2 regions of the Leifsonia williamsii genome follow, and region 2 is predicted to be linked to the other one. Evidence: predicted binding sites of a transcription regulator. Region 2 holds the regulator's gene; the other holds the start of a gene.

Region 1 (10,827 bases), 1.6 Mb from region 2:
GCTGATCAGGGTCGCCGCGTCGGGGCTGTGCCGCAGCGACTGGCACGCGTGGGCCGGGCACGATGACTCGGTGTCGCTTCCGCACGTCCCCGGGCACGAGTTCGCCGGTGTCGTGGAGGCCGTGGGCGCGGGGGTCGAGCACTGGCGCGCCGGCGACCGCGTCACCGCGCCCTTCGTCAACGGCTGCGGGCGCTGCGAGTGGTGCCGCAGCGGGCAGGCGCAGGTGTGCCCGCAGCAGACCCAGCCCGGCTTCACGCACTGGGGGTCGCACGCCGAGCTGGTCGTGGTGCGCGCCGCCGACCTCAACCTGGTCGCCGTCCCGGACGGGCTCGCGTTCGACGCGGCCGCGAGCCTCGGCTGCCGGTTCGCGACGGCCTTCCGGGCGCTGACGGCGCGGGCGCACGTGCGGGAGGGCGAGTGGGTCGCGGTGTACGGCGCGGGCGGCGTCGGCCTCAGCGCGGTGATGATCGCCGCGGCGCTCGGCGCGCGTCCGATCGCCGTGGACCGGTCCCCTGCCGCGCTGGAGCTGGCGCGGCAGCTGGGCGCGGCCGAGACCGTGCTGTCGGACGACTCCACCCCCGGCGCCATCGCCGACCTGACCGGGGGTGGAGCGGACGTGTCGGTCGACGCCGTGGGGTCGGTCGCGACAGCCGGAGCCGCGGTGCGGTCGCTGCGGAGGCGCGGGCGGCACGTGCAGATCGGGCTGCTGACCGGCGGGCCCGCCCTGCCGCTCGACCGCGTCATCGGGTGGGAGCTCGACGTGCTCGGCAGCCACGGCATGTCGGCGACGGACTACCCCGCGATGCTCGACCTCGTCGCGTCGGGAGCGGTGTCGCCGCAGGCGCTGCTCGGCGCGCGGGTGGGGCTGGCGGAGGCGGCACGGCTGCTGCCGCTGGCCGAGACGGCTCCGCCGGTGGGGATCGCGGTGCTCGACCCGACGCGGGACTGAGGCCGAAGGCCGTCGGGAAGGGAGGAGGCGCGGGCCGCCACGCCGAGTCCTGGCAGGGAACGGAGGAGGGGCGCGCGTCTCCTGGCCGGATATCCTCCGATTCCGGCGCGATCTCTGTCGACGCGACCCCGGCCTCCCGGCAACCATGGAGGGGTGACCGATCTGCGCCTCCCCGCCTTCACCGCTCCCGACACCCCCGCGGCCCGCGCCGCCCGCGATCTCGCCGCCGAGTACCACTCGCCCTCGCTGCTCAACCACGTCACCCGGTCGTGGCTGTGGGCGGAGGCGTTCGCCGCGGTGGAGGGGCGCACCGGCTACGACCGCGAGCTGGTGTATGTCTCTGCGATGCTGCACGACATCGGGATCGTCACCGCCTTCGACAACCACACCCTCGCCTACGAGGACGCCGGCGGCCACGTCGGCGTTGCTCTGACTGCGGGCGCCGGCTGGCCACAGGCCCGGCGCACGCGCGTGCACGAGGTGATCGTGCGGCACAACTGGCCGTCCGTCGACCCGGCGATGGACGTCGAGGGCTACCTGCTCGAGATCGCGACCGCCCTCGACATCTCGGGCGCGCGCGCCGACGTGCTGCCGGAGCCGTTCATGCGGGAGGTGCTCGCGGCGTACCCGCGCCTGGCGCTCGGCGCGGAGTTCACCGCCTGCGTCACCGACCAGGCCGAGCGCAAGCCCGACACCTCCGCCCGGCGGCTGGTCGACGGCGGCGTCGCCCGCAAGCTGCGCGAGAACCCGCTGGAGGGGCTGGGCGGTTCCGGCGTCGAGTCGTGAGCCGTTGCGGGTTGCGCGCGCGAGAAGTGACGTGATGTCACGACTCGGCGGCGGTCGCCTATCCTCGATGGGTGCCGATCCTCCTCTCCCCCGCCGAGTGGCGCGCCCGCGAGGCCGCGCACGCCGAGCGTGCCGATGCGCTGACCGCCGGTCGCCGCGAGCGCGCGGCGCGCGGTGAGAAGGACCCGGTCGACGACTTCCTCTACACGTACTACTCGTACTCGCCGTCGCTCCTGCGGCGCTGGCATCCCGGCGCCGGGGTGGAGCTGCTGGAGGCCGCAGACACTCCGCGCGCCGAGTGGCGCTGGTACCGCGCCGGCGAGACGCCCGGCAGCCTGACCGTCGACGGGGAGGCGCTGGAGGCCGAGAAGGCGCCGATGCTGCGTACGGTCGAACGCATCCTCCGCTCCACCTCCGCCCGGCCCGGACAGTTCGGCTGCTTCGGCCTGCACGAGTGGGCGATGGTGTACCGGCAGCGCGAGCACCGCCACCCCGTGCCGTTGCGGCTCGGGCAGGAGGGCACCGACGCGGTCGTCGACACGCACGAGCTGCGCTGCACGCACATCGACGCCTTCCGCTTCTTCACGCCCGACGCGGTGCCCCGCAACCGGTTCGCTCCCACGCGCGAGACGCAGCCCGAGCTGGAGCAGCCTGGATGCCTCCACGCCGGGATGGACGTCTACAAGTGGGCGATGAAGCTCGGCCCGCTGGTGCCGGGCGAGCTGCTGCTCGACGCGTTCGAGCTGGCGCGCGACATCCGCCGCCTCGACATGGAGGCGTCTCCCTACGACGCCCGCGCCTGGGGCGGGGAGCCGGTGCGGATCGAGACGCCGGAGGGCAAGGCGGAGTACGTCCGGCGCCAGCGCGCCTTCGCCGAGCGGTCGAACGCGCTGCGCGGGCGCGTCTTGGAGGCGTGGCTGGGCAGCGAGCGCGTCTAGGGCGTCGGCTTGGGCACAGGGAGGCCGGGCGCGTTCTGCTCCTGCGTCGGCACGGGCGTCGGCGTGGGCACGGGCTCCGGCGTCTGCTGCGGTTCCTCGGTCGCGGACGGCGTCGGCGTGGGCGTCGGCGTCGGGGTGGCCTCCCCGTCGCCCGACCCAGAGCCCGAGTCGGAGTTCGAGCTGCTGTTGTCGGCGCCGTAGAGCACCGCGTCGCTCGGCTCGGTGAAGTCGTCGCCGCCGTACAGCGCGTCGAGCGCGGTGAGGATCGGCTCGGCGACGTGGAACTTCACGTTGCCGCCGTTCACGCCGTTGAACTCGAGGTCGCGCAGCGGCGTCGATCCCGACACGTTGCCCACCCAGGTGGCCGTCGCGACCTTGGTGGTCGAGGTGACGAGCCAGTTCTGCAGCGAGTCGTCGGTCGTGCCGGTCTTGCCGAAGATGGGCGTCCCGTCGTACGGGTTGGCACTCGCGGCCGTTCCGCCGCCGCGCATGACGCCCTGCAGCGCGTAGGCGACGCCGGCCGCGATGTCGGGCTTCAGCCCCGGCGTGCAGGTCGTCTTGGTGACGGGGTGCTCGCTGCCGTCGGCATTGACCACGCGGTCGATCGCGATCGGCGTGCACGCGGAGCCGTTGTTGGCGATGCCCGCGTACGCGGTCGCCATCGTCAGCGGCGAGAGGTAGTTCGTGCCGAGGATCATCGACGGCGTCGACGTCAGCGGGTTCTCCGCCGACGCGGGGTGCACGCCGAGGCTCTTCGCGGCGTTGAGGATCGAGCACAGGTCGGTCTCGGTCCCCATTCTCGCGAACGCCGTGTTCACCGACTCGGCGGTCGCCGCCAGCACCGAGAGCCGGCTGGCCGACCCCTCGTCGTTGGTGACCGGCCAGTCCGGGCCGTCGATGTTCTGGCAGGAGTTCGTGAAGTCGGAGGTCGGGAACAGGTGCTGCGACGCGTTCACCGTCTCGTACAGCCCGTGCCCCGCCTCCAGCCACGCCGCCAGGTCGAACGCCTTGAACGTGGAGCCGGTCTGGAAGCCCTGCGAGCCTCCGTAGTCCTCGTCGGTGTTGTAGTTCACCGCGGTCGTGCCGTCGGCCGGCTGGTCGGTGTTGTTGAAGGCCCGGTTCTGCACCATCGTGACGATGCGCCCGGTGCCGACCTCGACCGAGACGTTGGAGCCGCCGAGGTCGATGTCGGGGCGGGAGGCGGGGACGTACGCGCTGAGCGCCTGCTGCGCCGTGGCCTGCAGGTCGAGGTTCAGGGTCGTGTAGATCTTCAGGCCGCCGCGGTTGAGGGTGGCCCAGCGGTCGTTCGCTGTCTTGCCGTACGCGGAGTCGTTGAGCACGACGTCGCGCACGTAGTCGCAGAAGAACGCTGCGTTGTACTGGGCGGCGGCGGCGCATCCGCTCGTCGTCGGGGTGATGACGGGCTGGACGGGCGTCTTCTTCGCCGCTTCGCGCTCGGCCGCGGTGATGGTGTGCGTCTTGTACATCCGGTCGAGGACGTAGTCGCGCCGCTCCTTGGTGAGCTTGTAGCCGTTCGCGGCGCCGTTGTCCTTGTCGTCGGCATGGTCGATGCGGAGGTTCGACGGGTTGTTCAGGATCGCCACGAGCGTCGCCGCCTGCGGCAGAGTCAGCTGCGCGGCCGTCGTGCCGAAGTAGTAGTGCGCCGCCGCCTGGACGCCGTACACCTGGCCGCCGAAGCCGACGACGTTGAGGTAGCCGAGCAGGATCTCCTGCTTGCTGTACTTCTTCTCGAGCCCCACCGCGTACCGCATCTCCTGCACCTTGCGCTGGAGCGTGACGCCGGCGGCATCGTCGTAGCAGGCCTGCAGCTTCTTCTGGTCGGTGAGCGCCTCGCACTTCTCGACCCCGATGTTCTTCACGTACTGCTGCGTGATGGAGGACCCGCCCTGCACATCCCCGCCGACGACGGTCGCGAGCGCGCCGCGGATCGTGCCCAGGATGTCCACAGCACCCTCTGAGTAGAAACGGGGGTCCTCGGCGGAGACGGCTGCGTCCTTGACGTCCTGCGCGACGTCCTTCCAGCCGACGTCCTGCCGGTCCTGCGCGTAGAACTGCGCGATCGGCACATCCTGCCCGCCCTGCTTGGCGTACACGGTCGAGTTCTGGGCGAACTGCCCGATGGTGAGGTCGTCCGGCAGTGACTCGAAGTCGCTCACCCCCGCGGCCGCGGTCGCCCCCGCTCCCAGCACACCGGGCAGCAGGAACAGCGTGCTCAGGACGGCCGCGACGAGCGCGAACGCCAGGAACTTCCACACCGCCCCCGCCCGGGTGCGCGGAATGCGCAGCTCGAAGCCGCGCAGGGGCTCGGCCAGACGATCGAGGCGGGCGGGCACGCGGGGCGCGAGCGGGCGGGCGGGGTCACGGGTGGTCATCGTCCCACAGGGTGCCCGCGCGGGCTGTGGAGGGGGTGGGTGGGGGGTGAGTGCGGATGAAAGGTCGTTCAGAGAACGCCGAAACGGCGCCGGCCCCCTTCGGGACCGGCGCCGTTTCGCGTCGGGTGCGGCTGGGCCGCGCGGCTCACGCCGCCAGCGGCACCTCCGCGCGGGCCGCGGTGACCCGCAGCTGGCCGTCGGCCGCGTCGAGGACCACGGTTCCGCCGTCCTCGAGGGAGCCGGAGACCATCAGGTCGGCGATGCGGTCGTCGACCTCGCGCTGGATGACGCGGCGCAGCGGGCGGGCGCCGTACTCCGGCTCGTAGCCGGCCTCGGCGATCCACTCGACCGCGGCGTCCGTGACCTCGAGGGCGACGGAGCGGGCCGCCAGACGGCCCGAGGTCGCACCCAGGAGCAGGCGGACGATGGAGCGCAGCTGCTCCTGGTCGAGCTTGCGGAACAGCACCAGCTCGTCGATGCGGTTGAGGAACTCGGGCCGCATCGCCTCGCGGAGCTTGCCCATGACCCGGTCGCGGATGTCCTTCTCCGAGGCGAAGCCGTCCGCGCCGCCGGCGACGAAGCCCATCGCGCCGCTGCGCGACGCCAGGAACTCCGACCCGAGGTTGGAGGTCATGATCACGACCGTGTTGCGGAAGTCGACCGTGCGGCCCTGGCCGTCGGTCAGTCTCCCGTCGTCCAGCACCTGCAGCAGCAGGTTGAACACGTCCGGGTGCGCCTTCTCGATCTCGTCGAACAGCACGACGGAGTAGGGGGTGCGGCGGACACGCTCGGTCAGCTGGCCGGCCTCGTCGTAGCCGACGTACCCGGGAGGGGCGCCGACCAGGCGGGCGACGGTGTGGCGCTCGCCGAACTCGCTCATGTCGAACCGGAGCATCGCCTTCTCGTCGCCGAACAGCGACGCCGCCAGGGCCTTCGCCAGCTCGGTCTTGCCGACGCCGGTCGGGCCGAGGAAGAGGAAGCTGCCGACGGGGCGGTGCTCGTCGCCGAGGCCGGTGCGGTTGCGGCGCACGGCCTTCGCGACCGCGGTCACCGCGTCGTCCTGGCCGATGACGCGCTCGTGCAGCTCCGCCTCCAGGCGGGCCAGCCGGGTGCGGTCGGCCTCGCCGATGCGGGAGACCGGGATGCCGGTCGAGCGCGACACGATCGCCGCGATCTCGGCCTCGTCCACGACCGCGTCGGGGCGCGGGGAGGCGCTGAGCCCGTCGAGCTCGCGCTGCACGTCCTCCATCTGGTCGCGCAGGCGGGACGCCTCCTCGTAGTGCTCAGCGGCGACGGCGGAGTTCTTCTCGGACTCCAGGGTCGCCAGCTTCGCCATCAGCTCGGAGGAGTCGACGCGCTTGCCCAGCGACAGGCGCAGCCGCGCGCCGGCCTGGTCGATCAGGTCGATCGCCTTGTCCGGCAGGAACCGGTCGGAGATGTAGCGGTCGGACAGCTCCACCGCGGCGCGGATCGCGTCCTCGGTGTAGCGGACGCCGTGGTGCTCCTCGTACGCACCGCGCAGGCCGTCGAGGATGAGGACGGCGTCCTCGACCGACGGCTCGCCGACGGTCACCGGCTGGAAGCGGCGCTCCAGCGCCGGGTCCTTCTCGATGCGGCGGTACTCCTTCAGCGTCGTCGCGCCGACCAGGTGCAGGTCGCCGCGGGCAAGGCGGGGCTTCAGGATGTTGCCCGCGTCCATGCCGCCGGACTCGCCGGACCCTCCGGCGCCGACCACGGTGTGCAGCTCGTCGATGAACACGATCAGGTCGCCATCGGCGGCGCTGATCTCGTCCATCAGGTTGGTGAGCCGCTCCTCGAAGTCGCCGCGGTACCGGGTCCCGGCGACCATGCCCGCCAGGTCGAGCGTGACGACACGCTTGTCGCGCAGCTGCTCGGGGACGTCGCCGGCGACGATCGCGCTGGCCAGGCCCTCCACGATCGCGGTCTTGCCGACGCCGGCCTCGCCGACCAGCACCGGGTTGTTCTTGGTGCGGCGGGAGAGGATCTCGACGGTCTGCTCGATCTCGTCGAGCCGGCCGATGACCGGGTCGAGCCGGCCCTCGCGAGCGAGCGCGGTCAGGTCGGTGCCGAACTTGTCGAGCATCGGGGTCGCCGACTCGCTCTCGGCGGCCTCCTGCTCTCCGCTGACGCCGCCGACGGTCTCGGTCTGGCGCATGGCGGAGGTGAGGGCGTCGGGGGTGACGCCGGCCGCCTGCAGCACCTGCCCGGCGGGGACGTCCTGCCCGATCACGAGCGCGAAGAAGAGGTGCTCGGGGTCGATGTAGGTCGAGCCGGAGGCGCGGGCCACCTGGTACGCGTGGAACAGCGCGCGCTGCGCGGACGCCGTGATCGAGGCGCCGTCGGCGTCGATCGCCGAGCCGGAGGCGGGGAGGCGCAGCTCGGCGGCCGTGGCGACCTTCGCCGGGTCGACGCCGATGCGGCGCATCGCGTCGGAGGCCGGCTCCTGCTCCGCCATGGTGCGGAGGATGTGCAGGGCGTCGAGCTCGCGGTGGCCGTGCGCCAGGGCGTACCGACCGGCCTCCGCGAGGAGCTCCTGCGTGCGCCGGCTCAGGAACCGGCTGATGTCGATGGAGCGTGCGGCGCGCGCACGCTCACCCGCGAGATACCGGGCCAGGAACTCGTCGAACGAGTTCTCGCCGTTGTTCTCGGGAGTGAAGTTCTCGGGCACTGATGTCTCCTGTTTCTTAAAGTTGAGCGACGTGCACTCAAGTTCAACGCTGTGGGGGGTCGGGTATTCCCGGGCGTCGATCCCCTCGATAAACTGCACGGCTCTGCACCTTCGCGGAGCACTCTGCCGAAGGGAACCGCCATGACCGCCTACGCCGACGCCAACCGCGCCAACTGGGACGAGCGCGCCGAACTGCACGCCGACCGCGGCGAGCACGGGTACCGGGTCTCGCGGTTCATCGAGGACAGGGAGGCACTCTCCGACGTCGTGCGGTTCGACCTCCCCCGGCTGGGCTCGGTGGCGGGGCTGCGCGCGGTGCACCTCCAGTGCCACATCGGCACGGACACGCTCTCGCTGGCGCGGCTCGGCGCGCGGGTGACCGGCCTCGACTTCTCCCCCGTGGCGGTGGCCGAGGCGCGCCGGCTCGTCGCAGAGACCGGCGACGAGGTGGACTTCGTGGAGGCGGATGTCTACGACGCGGCCTCCGCGCTGCCCGCCGGGACGTTCGACCTCGTCTACACGGGCATCGGAGCGCTGTGCTGGCTGCCGAGTGTCGAGCGCTGGGCGAGGGTCGTGGCCGAGTTGCTGAAGCCGGGCGGATTCCTCTTCATCCGGGAGGGTCACCCCATCCTCTGGGCGATGGACGAGACGATGACGGAGGACCTGCACCTCCGCTTCCCGTACTTCGAGCGCGAGCGGCCGCTGGTGTGGAGCGACGACTCCAGCTATGTCGAGACGGCCCGGCCGCTCACGGCGACGACGACATACGAGTGGAACCACTCGCTCGGCGAGATCATCACCGCCCTGCTGTCGGCGGGCCTCCGCATCGACCTGTTCGAGGAGCACGACAGCGTGCCGTGGGAGGCGCTCCCCGGCCAGATGGTCGAGCGCCCGGGCGGCGAGCACGCGCTCGGGGCGCTGGACGGCGTTGCGCCGCTCAGCTATTCGCTGCGGGCGTCGAAGCCGGTCGGCTGACCGGCACCACCACCTGACCGCAGAAGAAGAAGGAGTCCGCATGTCCGCACCCCGAACCGTCGTCCGCGTGCTGCTGGGAGCAGCACTGGTGTTCGCCGGCGCGAGCCATCTGACGTTCGCGCGGGAGGAGTTCCGCGCGCAGGTGCCGGAGGGCCTGATAGCGGCGCTCCCCGTCGACGAGGACGCGGTCGTGCTCGGCTCCGGCGTCGCCGAGGTGGCGCTCGGCACGGCCCTGCTGGTGGCGCGGCGGAGGCGCAACACGGTCGGGCGGGTGGCCGCGGCCTTCTTCGTGGCGGTGTTCCCCGGCAACCTCTCGCAGTGGCGCCATCGCCGCAGCGCGTTCGGCCTCGACACCGACCGCAAGCGGTTCGTGCGGCTGTTCTTCCAGCCGGTGCTGGTGGCGGCGGCGCTCTGGTCGACCGCGCGGCGCTGACGGGCGGTCGCTGACGGGTGGGGCGGTGACGGGCGGGGCGCTGACGGGCGCGCGGCGGTGACGGCCGGCCCTGGCCCGCTGTCGGTGGCGCCGGGTAGCGTCGGGGGATGGAGATCGTGCTCGTCCCCGGATTCTGGCTCGGCGCATCGGCGTGGCAGGAGGTGGCGCGGCACCTCGACTACGCGGGGCACCGGGCGCATCCCCTGACTCTGCCCGGACTGGAACGCGACGACCCGGCGCGCACCGTCGTCACCGTGCCCGACCAGGTCGCCGCCATCGTGGCCGCCATCGACGGCGCGCGCGAGACGAACGCGCTCGGCGACCCGGAGGGTGGTGAGCGCGACGTCGTGCTCGTCGGGCACTCCGGCGGAGGTCCGCTCGCGGCCGCGGCGCTCGACGCGCGGCCCGAGCGGGTGGCGCGCGTCATCTACGTGGACGCGTGGCCGCTGGCCCCGGGAGAGGTGGTCCCGTCCGGGCTGGAACCCGTCGACGGCGTCGTGCCGCTGCCCGAGTGGGACGCCTTCGAGGACGAGGACCTGGTCGACCTCACCGATGAGTTGCGCGAGGAGTTCCGCCGCCAGGCGGTGCCCGAGCCCGGGTTGGTGGTGACCGGCGCCATCGAGCTCGACGACGACGAGCGGCGCAGGGCCGTCCCTGCCACGATCATCGCCTGCGAGTTCGGCGCCGACCAGCTGCGGTCGTGGGTGGAGGGCGGAGTCGACTTCGTCTCCGAGCTGCGGATGCTGCGCGACTGGGAGGTCGTGGAGCTGCCGACCGGCCACTGGCCGATGTTCACCCGTCCGCGCGAGCTCGCCGAGAAGATCCTCGAGGTCATCGATTGAGCGGCGGTGCGGAGGGGCGGCTCCGCGTCGCGATCGTCGGCACCGGGGTCGCCGGCGCGGCCACCGGGTTCGCACTGGCGCGCCGGGGTGCCGCGGTGACGTTCGTCGAGGCGGGGCTCGCGGGCCGGGCGACCGCGGCGGGAGCCGGCATCATCCAGCCGTGGAGCTCGTCGGCGGGCGGCGACTTCTACCGCCTCTATGCGGCCGCCGCCGACTACTACCCCGAACTCGTGGAACGGCTGGCGGAGGCCGGAGTGCGTGACACCGGCTACCACCGCGCCGGAGCGCTCGTCGTCAATCGCGATCGCGCGGTGATCGACGCGGCCGAGGAGCGCATCGCGTCCCGGGCGGCCGAGGCCGCCACGATCGGCGAGGTGCGCCGGATCGGCGCGGCGGAGGCGCGCGAGCTGTTCCCGCCGCTCGCCGACGGCTTCGACGCCCTCCACCTCAGCGGCGGCGCCCGGGTCGACGGCCGTCGGCTGCGCGAGGCGCTCCTCGCCGGAGCCCAGGCGCACGGGGCCGAGCTGATCGAGGGCACGGCGGCACTGACCGAGAGCGGCGGCGTGGAGGTGGAGGGCCGCGCGGTCCCGGCCGACGCGGTCGTCGTCGCGGCGGGCGCCTGGACCGACCTCCTGCTCGCGCCGCTCGGCGCCCGCGTCGGCGTGGAGCCGCAGCGCGGGCAGCTCGTGCACCTGCGGGTCGAGGGCGTCGAGACGCGCGACTGGCCCTCGGTGCATCCGGTCGCTCCGCACTACCTGGTCGCGTTCGACGGCGGCCGGGTGGTCGCCGGGGCGACTCGCGAGACGGGTTCGGGCTTCGACG
Region 2 (10,827 bases):
ACGAGCCCGAGCGCGAGGAGCCGATCATCCGCGACAAGCGCAGGATCGACCCCGAGACCGGCAAGGTTCGCCAGCCGGACGCCGAGGGTGCGGATGCGGCCGCCGACCACGACCTCTCGCACGAGGAGCTCGTCGACGTCGGGCCGGGCGAGGAGCAGGAGGGGACCGTCCTGTCGGACGACGACCTCGACATCCTCTCCGGCCAGACGACGGCGGAGCAGCTCGCGCAGGAGCGGCTCGGCGACCTCCAGCGGGTCACCGCGGAGTACGCCAACTACCGCAAGCGCACCGAGGCCAACCGCGAGATCGAGCGCGAGCGGGCGGTGGGTGAGGCCGTGAAGGGCCTCATCCCCGTGCTCGACGACCTCGAGCGGGCCGAGAAGCACGGCGACCTCCCCGAGGGCAGCGCGTTCGCGAGCATCGCGGCCAAGCTGCGCACCTCGGTGGAGCGTCTGGGCCTCACCCCGTACGGCGAGAAGGGCGAGCCCTTCGACCCGCAGATCCACGAGGCGATCTTCCAGCAGCCCACCCCGGACGTGACGACGGACACCGTCGCCGAGGTGGTCGAGACCGGCTACCGGCTGGGTTCGACCACGGTCCGCGTGGCCAAGGTCGTCGTCTCGGTGCCGGCCTGACCGGCACGACGCACGCGATGACGGAGCGGCGGGGCACACGTCCCGCCGCTCCTCCATCCCCGCAGACCACACCATCCATGTCCACACCCACGACCACGACAGACTGAGAGAGGAGGCGCCGTGGCAAGCCAGGACTGGTTCGACAAGGACTTCTACAAGGTCCTTGGCGTCTCCAAGGACGTCAGCGAGGCGGACCTCAAGAAGACCTACCGCAAGCTCGCACGCAAGTACCACCCTGACTCGAACCCGGGCGACGCCGCCGCGGAGGCGAAGTTCAAGGAGATCAGCGAGGCCTACTCGGTCCTCAGCGATCCCGAGGAGCGCAAAGAGTACGACCAGGTGCGCGCGATGGGCTCCGGGGCGCGGTTCACCGCACCGGGCAGCGGCGGCCAGGGCGGCTTCGACGACGTCTTCGGCGGGATGTTCGGCGGGCAGGGCGGCCAACGCGGATACACGTTCCAGCAGGGCGGCTACCCCGGCGGCGGCCAGTTCGACGACGTGCTCGGCGGCCTGTTCGGCAACGGCCGGTTCGGCCAGACGAGTGGAGGCTTCCGCGGCTACGGCGGCCCGACCCGCGGCCGCGACGTGACCGCCCACACCACCATCGACTTCATCACGGCCACCAAGGGCGAGACGATCACCCTCCAGGCCTCCGACGGCAAGCCGATCAAGGTGAAGATCCCCGCCGGCGTCGCCGACGGCCAGAAGATCAAGCTGCGCGGCAAGGGCCAGCCGAGCCCCGACGGCGGCGAGCCCGGCGACATCGTGCTGACCGTGTCGGTGCGAAAGCACCCGGTGTTCGAGCGCGACGGCCTCAACCTGCGCGTGAACGTGCCGGTGACCTTCGCGGAGGCCGCGCTCGGCGCGACCATCGAGGTCCCGACGCTCGGCGGCGACCCGGTCAAGCTGCGCGTCGCCCCCGGCACCCCGAGCGGCCGCGTGCTGCGTGTGAAGGGTCGCGGCGTGGAGACGTCGAAGGGCACCGGCGACCTGCTCGCCGTGGTGCAGGTGGCGGTCCCGTCGCACCTGTCCGACAAGGCGAAGGAGGCGCTGGAGCAGTTCGCCGGCACGCTCCCGGACGAGAACCCGCGCGACGACCTCCTCGCCAAGGCGCGGAGCTGACGATGGACGAGCACAGCCCGGTCTTCGTGATCTCGATCGCGGCCGAGCTGGCGGGGATGCACCCGCAGACCCTCCGCCAGTACGACCGGCTCGGCCTCGTCTCGCCCGGCCGCACGGCGGGCAAGTCCCGCCGCTACTCGATGCGCGACATCGAGAAGCTGCAGGAGATCGCCCGCCTCGGCAGCGAGGGCGTGAGCCTGGAGGGCATCCGCCGCATCCTCGAACTCGAGGACCAGGTGCGCGACCTGCACGGCCGCGTCCGCGAGCTGGAGTCCGCCCTCGCCGACGAGCTCCTCAACCGCCCCGGCCGCCGCGTCTTCGCCGCCGGCTCGGAGGGCGAGGTCGTGACGCTGCGCGCGGGCACCCGCACGCGCCGCAGCAACCAGGTCGTCGTCTGGCGGCCACTGGAGCGCTGAAACCGCCCTTCGTCGTCCGCAGGTAATGTGGGTGCGCGGCGCTGCTCACGAGGCGGGGCCGTACCCGCATCGCACTCGAAGACCCCACGAGGACGTGACCATGAGAGCCCTGTACAAGTCCGCGGCCGCACCCGGCCTGGAGCTGGTCGAGCGACCGGAGCCGCAGATCGGCCCGGAGGACGTGAAGATCCGGGTCCTGCGCACCGGCATCTGCGGCACCGACCTGCACATCCAGCGCTGGGACGACTGGGCCGCCTCCGCCGTGGCCGCGCCGCTCATCCCCGGCCACGAGTTCTACGGCGAGGTCGTCGAGGTCGGCGACCTGGTGCACGACGTGGAGGTCGGTGACCTGGTCTCCGGCGAGGGCCACATCGTCTGCGGCACCTGCCGCAACTGCCGCGCCGGCCGCCGCCAGATGTGCATCCGCACCAAGGGCGTCGGCGTGCAGCGCGACGGCGCCTTCGCCGAGTTCCTCGTGCTGCCCGCGACCAACGTGTGGGTGCACCACAGCACCATCGAGCCGGAGGTCGGGGCGCTGTTCGACCCGCTCGGCAACGCCGTGCACACCGCGCTCGCCTTCCCGGTCGTCGGGGAGGATGTGCTCGTCACCGGCTGCGGCCCGATCGGCCTCATGGCGATCGCCGTCGCCCGGCACGTCGGCGCCCGCTTCATCGTCGGCACCGACGTGAGCGCCAACCGCCTCGAACTGGCGAAGGGGATGGGCGCCGACTACACGGTCGACGTCTCGTCCCACGACATCCACGAGGCGCAGCGGGCGCTCGGGATGCGGGAGGGCTTCGACGTCGGCTTCGAGATGAGCGGCGCGCCCACCGCGCTGCCGCGCATGATCGAGAACATGAACCACGGCGGCCGGATCGCGATGCTCGGCCTGCCCGCCGAGCGCATCGCGATCGACTGGGGCATCGTCGTCACCCACATGCTCACCCTCAAGGGCATCTACGGCCGCGAGATGTTCGAGACCTGGAACGCGATGGGCGCCATGCTGCAGACGTCGCAGACGCTGCACGACGCCGTCGCCTCCATCGTCTCCGACCGCTTCCCCGCCCGCGACTGGGAGCAGGGATTCGCGGCCGCGGCGTCCGCCGGCGGCGGCAAGGTCATCCTCGACTGGACGGAGGTCTGATGTACGGGTCGTTCCGCGAGCACCTCGCGACGCAGCTGAACGAGATCGAGGAGGCGGGGCTCACCAAGCGCGAGCGCAGCATCCACGGTCCGCAGAAGGCGCTGATCACGGCCGACGGGCAGGAGGTGCTCAACTTCTGCGCCAACAACTACCTCGGCCTCGCCGACCACCCGGCGCTCCGCGAAGCGGCCAAGCGCGCCCTCGACGACGACGGCTACGGGATGGCGAGCGTGCGGTTCATCTGCGGCACGCAGGACCAGCACCTCGAGCTGGAGCGCCGGGTGTCCACGTTCCTCGGCACAGAGGCGACCATCCTGTTCTCGTCGTGCTTCGACGCCAACGGCGGCGTGTTCGAGACGCTGTTCACCGCCGACGACGCGATCGTCTCCGACGAGTTGAACCACGCCTCGATCATCGACGGCATCCGGCTCTCGAAGGCGCAGCGCTACCGCTACCGCAACCGCGACATGGCCGACCTGCGCACGCAGTTGGAGGCCGCTCGGGAGGCGCGAGCACGCTTCACGGTCATCGTCACCGACGGCGTCTTCTCGATGGACGGCTACATCGCCCCGCTGCGCGAGATCTGCGACCTCGCCGACGAGTTCGGCGCGCTGGTCTTCGTCGACGACTCGCACGCCGTCGGCTTCGTGGGCGAGCACGGCCGCGGCACGCCGGAGTTCTGCGGCGTCGCCGACCGCGTCGACATCTACACGGGCACCTTCGGCAAGGCGCTGGGCGGAGCGTCGGGAGGCTACGTCTCGTCCCGCCAGGAGGTGGTCGACCTCCTCCGCCAGCGCTCGCGCCCGTACCTGTTCTCGAACACGCTCGCGCCCTCGATCGTGGCCGGGACGCTCGCGGCCCTCGACCTCCTGGAGCAGTCGGATCACCTCCGCGCCCAGCTCGTCGAGAACGCGGCCCTGTTCCGCCGGCTGATGACCGAGGCGGGCTTCGATCTGCTGCCGGGCGAGCATCCCATCGTCCCTGTGATGTTCGGGGATGCCGCCCTCACCGCCCGCATCGCCGACGGCATGCAGCGTCACGGCGTCTACGTCACCGCCTTCTCGTACCCGGTGGTGCCGAAGGGCCGCGCGCGCATCCGCGTGCAGCTGTCTGCCGCGCACACCGAGGAGGACATCCGCCGCTGCGTGGAGGCGTTCATCGCCGCGCGCGACGAGGCGCAGCCGGCCGCCTAGCCGTCGGGCACAGGAAAAACGTCGACCCGGCCACTGATTCACGACATCTTTCCTGTGCTCGCGGGCTAGCGTGTCCGAGGGAAGGAGGCGGCATGATCGTCGACAACGCCGTCTACGTGGACGGCAGGCGCACCTCTCCGGTGACCTTGGAGGACACCTTCGAGACGGTGCGCGACCGCGGTGGCTTCGCCTGGATCGGCCTCTACCGGCCGACCGAGGAGGAGCTGGGCGCCGTCGCGGCCGAGTTCGACCTCCCTCCGCTCGCCGTCGAGGATGCGCTCAGCGGGCACCAGCGCGCCAAGCTCGAGAAGTACGGCGACTCCACCTTCGTCGTCCTGCGCCCCGCCTCCTACGTCGACGAGACCGAGAAGGTGGAGTTCGGCGAGGTGCACGTCTTCCTCGGCGAGGGTTACCTCATCACGGTGCGCCACTTCGACAAGCCCGACCTGGCGGAGGTGCGCCACCGCCTGGAGGCCGACCCCGCCCTCCTCGCGCACGGCCCGATCGCCGCCCTCTACGGCATCCTCGACCAGGTCGTCGACCAGTACTCACCGGTCCTGGCCGGCCTCGAGAACGACATCGACGAGATCGAGGACCAGCTCTTCAACGGCGACCGCGCGGTCTCCCGCCGCATCTACGAGCTGTCGACGGAGGTCATGATGTTCCAGCGCGCGGTGAACCCGCTGCGCGATGTGCTGCAGACGCTGCGGGAGGCCCTGGCGGCGCACGGAGCCGACGACGGGCTGCGCAACGGCTTCCGCGACGTCGACGACCACGTCATTCGCGTGACGGAGCGCGCCGACGGCTTCCGGCAGATCCTTCAGAACGCGCTCATGGTTCACACCACGCTGGTCGGCCAGGCGCAGAACGACGAGGTGAAGAAGATCTCGGGCTGGGCCGCCATCCTCTTCACCCCGACGCTGGTGGGCACGATCTACGGCATGAACTTCGACCGGATGCCCGAGCTGCACTGGCGCTACGGCTACCCCTTCGCGCTCGTCCTGATGCTGGGGCTGGGCATCGGGCTGTACTGGGCGTTCAAGCGGAAGGGGTGGATCTAGCGGGTCGCCCGCCCGGGTGCCAGCTCCGCGAACCGCACCCGCAGCCCCGCTACCATCGCCTCCAGCCCGGCCTCGAACGCCCCGTCGGCGGGAGGCGCGTCCCCGATCGCCCGCGCCCGCGCGGCGTAGGCCGCCGCGAACGCCGGGACCGCCTCCTCCTCACCCGCCGGGTCGAACATGTCGCCGGGGGCGATGGCGTCGAGCGCCGAGCCCAGGATGAAGGACTCGACCGCGACGATGGCCGGCAGCACCTCCGCCTCCGGCCATCCGCCCGCCACCATCGCCGCCACGACCGTGTCGTACATGCGCATCGTCCGGCGGGCGCCGGTGAGCGGCATGGTCGCCAGCATCGCGATGGTGGGTGGATGGGCCGCGAAGGCGACCCGGTACGAGTGCGCCCAGTGCAGCATCGCCGCGTCCCACGGCTCGGTCGCGAAGGCGCTCACATCGATGCGGTCGCTGACCAGTTCGCGGACGGCGGCGATCACGTCGTCCTTGCCGTCGACGTGGTTGTACAGGGCGCTGGGCCGCACGCGCAGCGCCTGCGCCAGCCGTGCCATCGTGAACCCCTCCTGGCCGCCCTCGTCGAGGAGGCGGAGGGCCGCGTGCGCGATGAGATCCCTGGTCAGCACGGTCGTGGTCGGGCGGCCGACGCGACGGGCTGAGCGGCTGGTTCCTCCGGTGGGCTTCCGCTCGGGCACGATCACACCCTAGTATCTGACGAAATAAAAGAACGGCGTTCATTTTGTGGGACGGCCGTCGGGAAGCGGAGGTGGGATGGGCGTCACGGTCTTCGTCGGGGGCACTGTCCTCTCCAGCTATCGCAGCGACGCCTCCGCGACCTCCGCTCTCGCCATCGACGACGGCCGTGTCGTCGCGCGCGGCGCCCAGGCGGAGGCTCTGCGGGGCCGGGCGGCGGAGGTCGTCGACCTCGCCGGAGGCGTGCTCGCGCCCGCCTTCGGCGACGGCCACGCGCACCCGGTGCAGGGCGGCCTCGAGAAGCTCGGGCCGCAGGTGCGCTCGTGCGGCAGTGTGGAGGAGATCGTCGCGTGCGTCCGGGAGTGGGCGCAGGCGCATCCCGAGCTCGACTGGATCTACGGCGGCAGCTACGACGCCACCCTCGTCTCCGAGGGGCTCTTCGACGCCCGCTGGCTCGATGAAGCGGTGCCCGACCGTCCGGTCGTGCTGCGCGCCTGGGACTACCACACCGTGTGGGTGAACTCGGAGGCGCTTCGCAGGGCGGGCATCGACGCGAGTACGCCCGAGCCCGCGCTCGGCCGCATCCCGCGCCGCGAGGACGGCAGCCCGCTGGGCATCCTGCAGGAGCCGGGTGCCGTCGATCTGCTGCTCGCCGCCGAGCCCGGCCGGACCCACGAGGAGCGCGTGGAGGCGCTGCGCCTGGCGACCGCCGAGTACGCGGCTCTCGGCGTCGCCTGGCTGCAGGATGCGTGGGTCGAGCCCGCCGACCTGGAGGCGTACCTCACGGCATCCAAGCGCGGCCTCCTCTCGACCCGGGTCAACCTCGCTCTGCGGGCCGACCCCGAACGCTGGCGCGACCAGGTGCCGGAGTTCGTGGAGGGCCGCCGCCGCGTCGAGGAGCTGGCCGACCGCCTCCTCACCGCCGGCACCGTCAAGGTCTTCGTCGATGGCGTCATCGAGAACCGCACCGCCGCGATGCTCGATGACTACGCGGACGCCCCCGGCGACCGCGGCCTCCCGAACTGGGACGCCGACGCCCTCCGCACGGCCGCCATCACGTTCGACCGGCTCGGCTTCCAGCTGCATCTGCACGCGATCGGCGATGCCGCCTGCCGCACCGCCCTCGACGTGTTCGAAGCGGTGGAGGCGCAGAACGGCCCGCGGGACCGTCGCCCGGTGATCGCGCACGTGCAGCGCGTCGATCCGACCGACCTGGCGCGCTTCGCCCGGCTGGGCGTCATCGCGAACTTCGAGCCGCTCTGGGCGCAGCTCGACCCGGTGATGCTGGCCCTCACCCTGCCCCGGCTGGGCCCGGACCGCGAGCTGCAGTACCCCATCCGCAGCCTCCACGACGCCGGCCGCATCTCGTTCGGCAGCGACTGGCCGGTCAGCGACAACGACTGGCGGCCGGGCGTCGCCACCGCCGCCACCCGGCAGACCGCCGACCGCATCCCCCACGGCGGCTGGCAGGCCGCCGAACGCCTCCCGCTCACGGACGCGCTGGAGGCCTACTCCTCCGGCGTCGCCCACCAGGCCTACGCCGACGCCGCACGCGACCTCGTGTGGCTCGACCGCGACCCCCGCACCATGGACCCGCACGACCTGCGCTCCGTCCGCGTGCTCGGCACCTGGGTGGAGGGCGCGCGCCGCACCTGACCGGCCGCCGCCCCTCCGTTTCACCGCACCATCCGGCACCGCCTCCTTTCACCGCACCATCCGGCACCACCTCCCCTGCACCACCGCACCATCGGCTCCACCCTCCCCCGACCCGATGCACCACCTCACGCAGAGAGGCCCCACCGCATGACTCAGACCGACCTCCCGACGGCGCCACGGCTCAAGCGCGCCCTCGGACCCACGGCGCTCCTCCTCTTCGGGCTGACGTATCTCGCGCCCGTCACCGTGTTCACGACGTACGGCATCGTGACCGAGACCACCGACAATCACCTCCCGTCGGCCTATGTCGTCGCGCTCGTCGCCATGCTGTTCACCGCACTGAGCTACGGCGCGATGGCGCGGAGGTACCCGGTCTCCGGCTCGGCGTACACGTACACGCAGCAGGCGTTCGGCGGCCACGTCGGCTTCCTCACCGGGTGGACGCTGATGCTCGACTACCTGTTCCTCCCGATGATCAACTTCCTGCTCATCGGCATCTACCTGAACACGCAGTTCCCCGCGGTGCCGCAGTGGGTGTTCGCGCTCGCGGCGCTGCTGCTCGTGCTGCTCTTCAACGTGCTCGGCATCACCCTCGTCAACAAGCTCAATGTCGCGATCGTCGCCCTGTCCGTCCTGCTGGTGGTCGTCTTCGCCGTGCTGTCGATCAAGGAACTGGTGGCGAATCCCTCCGCCGACACCCCGAGCCTCATCGAGCCGTTCCTCCCCGGATCCGGCGGTCTCGGCCCGATCTTCGCCGGAGCAGCGGTGCTCGCGCTGTCGTTCCTCGGCTTCGACGCCGTGTCGACGCTGTCGGAGGAGGCGAAGAACCCCAAGCGCGATATCCCCCGCGCCATCCTCCTCACCACGCTCGTGGGCGGCGCGATCTTCATCGTCGTCTCCTGGCTCGGCGCCCTCGTCTACCCGGACTGGCGGGCCTTCGCGGACGTCGACTCGGCCGGCGTCGACCTCATGGCGAAGGTCGGCGGCACCTTCCTCACGTCGTTCTTCGTCGCCGTGTACGTGGTCGGCGCTTTCGGCTCGGGCATGACCACGCAGGTCAGCGTGTCCCGCATCATCTACTCGATGGGTCGCGACCGGGTGCTGCCGGCGGTGTTCGGGAGGCTGCACCCGCGCTTCCGGACGCCGTGGTTCGCCGCGCTCGTCGTCTCCATCGTGTCCCTGCTGGCGCTGGTCCTGACGCTCGACGTCGCGGCGACCATGATCTCGTTCGGCGCCCTCGCCGCCTTCTCGATGGTCAACCTGTCCGTGATCCGGACCTTCCTCTTCCCGGCGGAGGGGCGGGAGCGGCCGTCCGCCGGGGAGTGGGTGCGCTACGGCGTGCTGCCGGCCATCGGCTTCCTGCTCACGGTGTGGCTGTGGACGTCGCTGACGGCCACCACCTTCATCGTCGGCATCTCGTGGATCGTCATCGGCGTCGTCTACCTGGCGGTGCTGACGCGCGGCTTCCGCCGCCGCCCTCCTGTCATGGACTTCAGCGAGAAGGCCGGCGACGAGGAGTACGCGCACAACTGATTCTCGACCACACCCATTCAGGGGACGAAGCGTCCCGATTCTGACGCGCCGCGGCCGATGTGCCGCGGCGCGTCGGCGTGTCGGCACGCAAGCCTGCCGTGCCACACGCAACTCCTCCACTTGCATTCCTCTGCATCCGTCGCACTCGATACTCTGCAGATTGCATTTCATATTTCTGAGGGGGAGAGCTGCGCCGTCGGCGGGCCCTCCTGCACGGCACCGGGAGGACAGATGGACGGCTCGCAGCAGGCGCGCGGCGCGCTCGCGCACACGGCGTTCGACACCGAGGGGCGCACTCCGCGTTGGAGGACGCCGATCGTCGCCGTGGTGACGGTGCTCGCCCTCCTGTTCTCCGTGCTGGTGCCGGCCGGGGCGGCTTCGGCCGCATCGAATCTGCCGGAGCTGGTCTGGTCGCAGTCCAGCTCGTCGCGAGCGACGGCGTCGCTGCCCGGCAACTTCTCCTCGCTGCCCGGGGCGACGCTGACCGTGAGCTCCTCCAAGCAGCAGATGAGCCTGGGCGACTCGAACCGCACGGTCTCCAGCATGAGCGCGGTCAGCACGAGCACGGCGCCGTGTGTCTCCGGCAAGTCGCGCTATCAGATCAACACCTGTGACACGTACACCTACACGGTGAGCTTCGGTCAGCCCGTGGTGGACCCCGTCGTGCCGTTCGCCATGCAGAGCTCGACGTACTACTCGGTCTCCGAGGCGACCTCGAAGGGCTGCATCCTCGGCTGGACGGACACCACGCTGTCCTCCATCAACGGCCGGAGCGCCACCTCGAACGACTTCTCCACGCTCACCGAGCCGTCCGGCCCGTACGTGCACTCGTCACCGATGTCCTGGACGGTGTCCCAGAGCACCGTCAACTCCAACCCCTGCGACCCGCTCGGCGGGGGCTCCGGTGCCGTCCTGCAGCTCAAGGGTGTCATCCAGAGCTTCACCTTCACGCTCTACCAGCGCAACGCGATCATCGTCCCCTGGACCTCCACGTTCTGCCCGCTGATGGCCGCTCCCGCCGCGTTCGGCCTCCGCGTCATGGTGCCCGTCACCGACCTCTCCGTGAAGAAGACCGCGCCGGCCACCGCCGACCCCAACGGCACCATCACGTGGAACATCGCCGTCACCAACGCCGGCTCGATGAACTCGCACGGCTTCGTCGTGAAGGACGCGGTGCCGGCCAATGTGACCAACGCCCAGATCGCCTCGGCCCCCCAGGGCTGCACGCTGTCCGGGAGGGATCTCGTCTGCTCGATCGTGCCACCGGGGTGTTCGGCCACGACCGATCCATCCGTCTCGACCGTCGCCGACCTCAGCTGCAGCGATTCGGCAGCAGCGCACCAGACCGTCCTGGCTCCCGGCCAGACC

Evidence for each region. The regulator HspR, encoded in region 2, represses chaperone genes until heat shock. The targets are predictions, from matches to a motif close to AAGTTGAGTCNNNNNGACTCAACTT.
Region 1: a site for HspR is predicted at 7,775-7,799, ahead of P5G50_RS09255 (ATP-dependent Clp protease ATP-binding subunit). Genes of this name have one in related genera too.

What each region holds. Positions count from the first base shown of each region.
Region 1 is NZ_JAROCF010000001.1:1,973,277-1,984,103, reverse strand. It holds gene P5G50_RS09275 (zinc-dependent alcohol dehydrogenase family protein) at 1-949, shown strand, start outside; gene P5G50_RS09270 (HD domain-containing protein) at 1,103-1,735, shown strand; gene P5G50_RS09265 (3-methyladenine DNA glycosylase) at 1,813-2,673, shown strand; gene P5G50_RS09260 (transglycosylase domain-containing protein) at 2,670-5,066, opposite strand; gene P5G50_RS09255 (ATP-dependent Clp protease ATP-binding subunit) at 5,212-7,755, opposite strand; gene P5G50_RS09250 (class I SAM-dependent methyltransferase) at 7,897-8,730, shown strand; gene P5G50_RS09245 (DoxX family protein) at 8,771-9,163, shown strand; gene P5G50_RS09240 (alpha/beta fold hydrolase) at 9,271-10,005, shown strand; gene P5G50_RS09235 (NAD(P)/FAD-dependent oxidoreductase) at 10,002-10,827, shown strand, end outside.
Region 2 is NZ_JAROCF010000001.1:343,596-354,422, reverse strand. It holds gene P5G50_RS01520 (nucleotide exchange factor GrpE) at 1-635, shown strand, start outside; gene P5G50_RS01515 (DnaJ C-terminal domain-containing protein) at 756-1,757, shown strand; gene P5G50_RS01510 (heat shock protein transcriptional repressor HspR) at 1,760-2,173, shown strand; gene tdh (L-threonine 3-dehydrogenase) at 2,274-3,317, shown strand; gene P5G50_RS01500 (glycine C-acetyltransferase) at 3,317-4,510, shown strand; gene corA (magnesium/cobalt transporter CorA) at 4,603-5,571, shown strand; gene P5G50_RS01490 (TetR/AcrR family transcriptional regulator C-terminal domain-containing protein) at 5,568-6,272, opposite strand; gene P5G50_RS01485 (amidohydrolase) at 6,349-7,926, shown strand; gene P5G50_RS01480 (APC family permease) at 8,074-9,459, shown strand; gene P5G50_RS01475 (DUF7507 domain-containing protein) at 9,691-10,827, shown strand, end outside.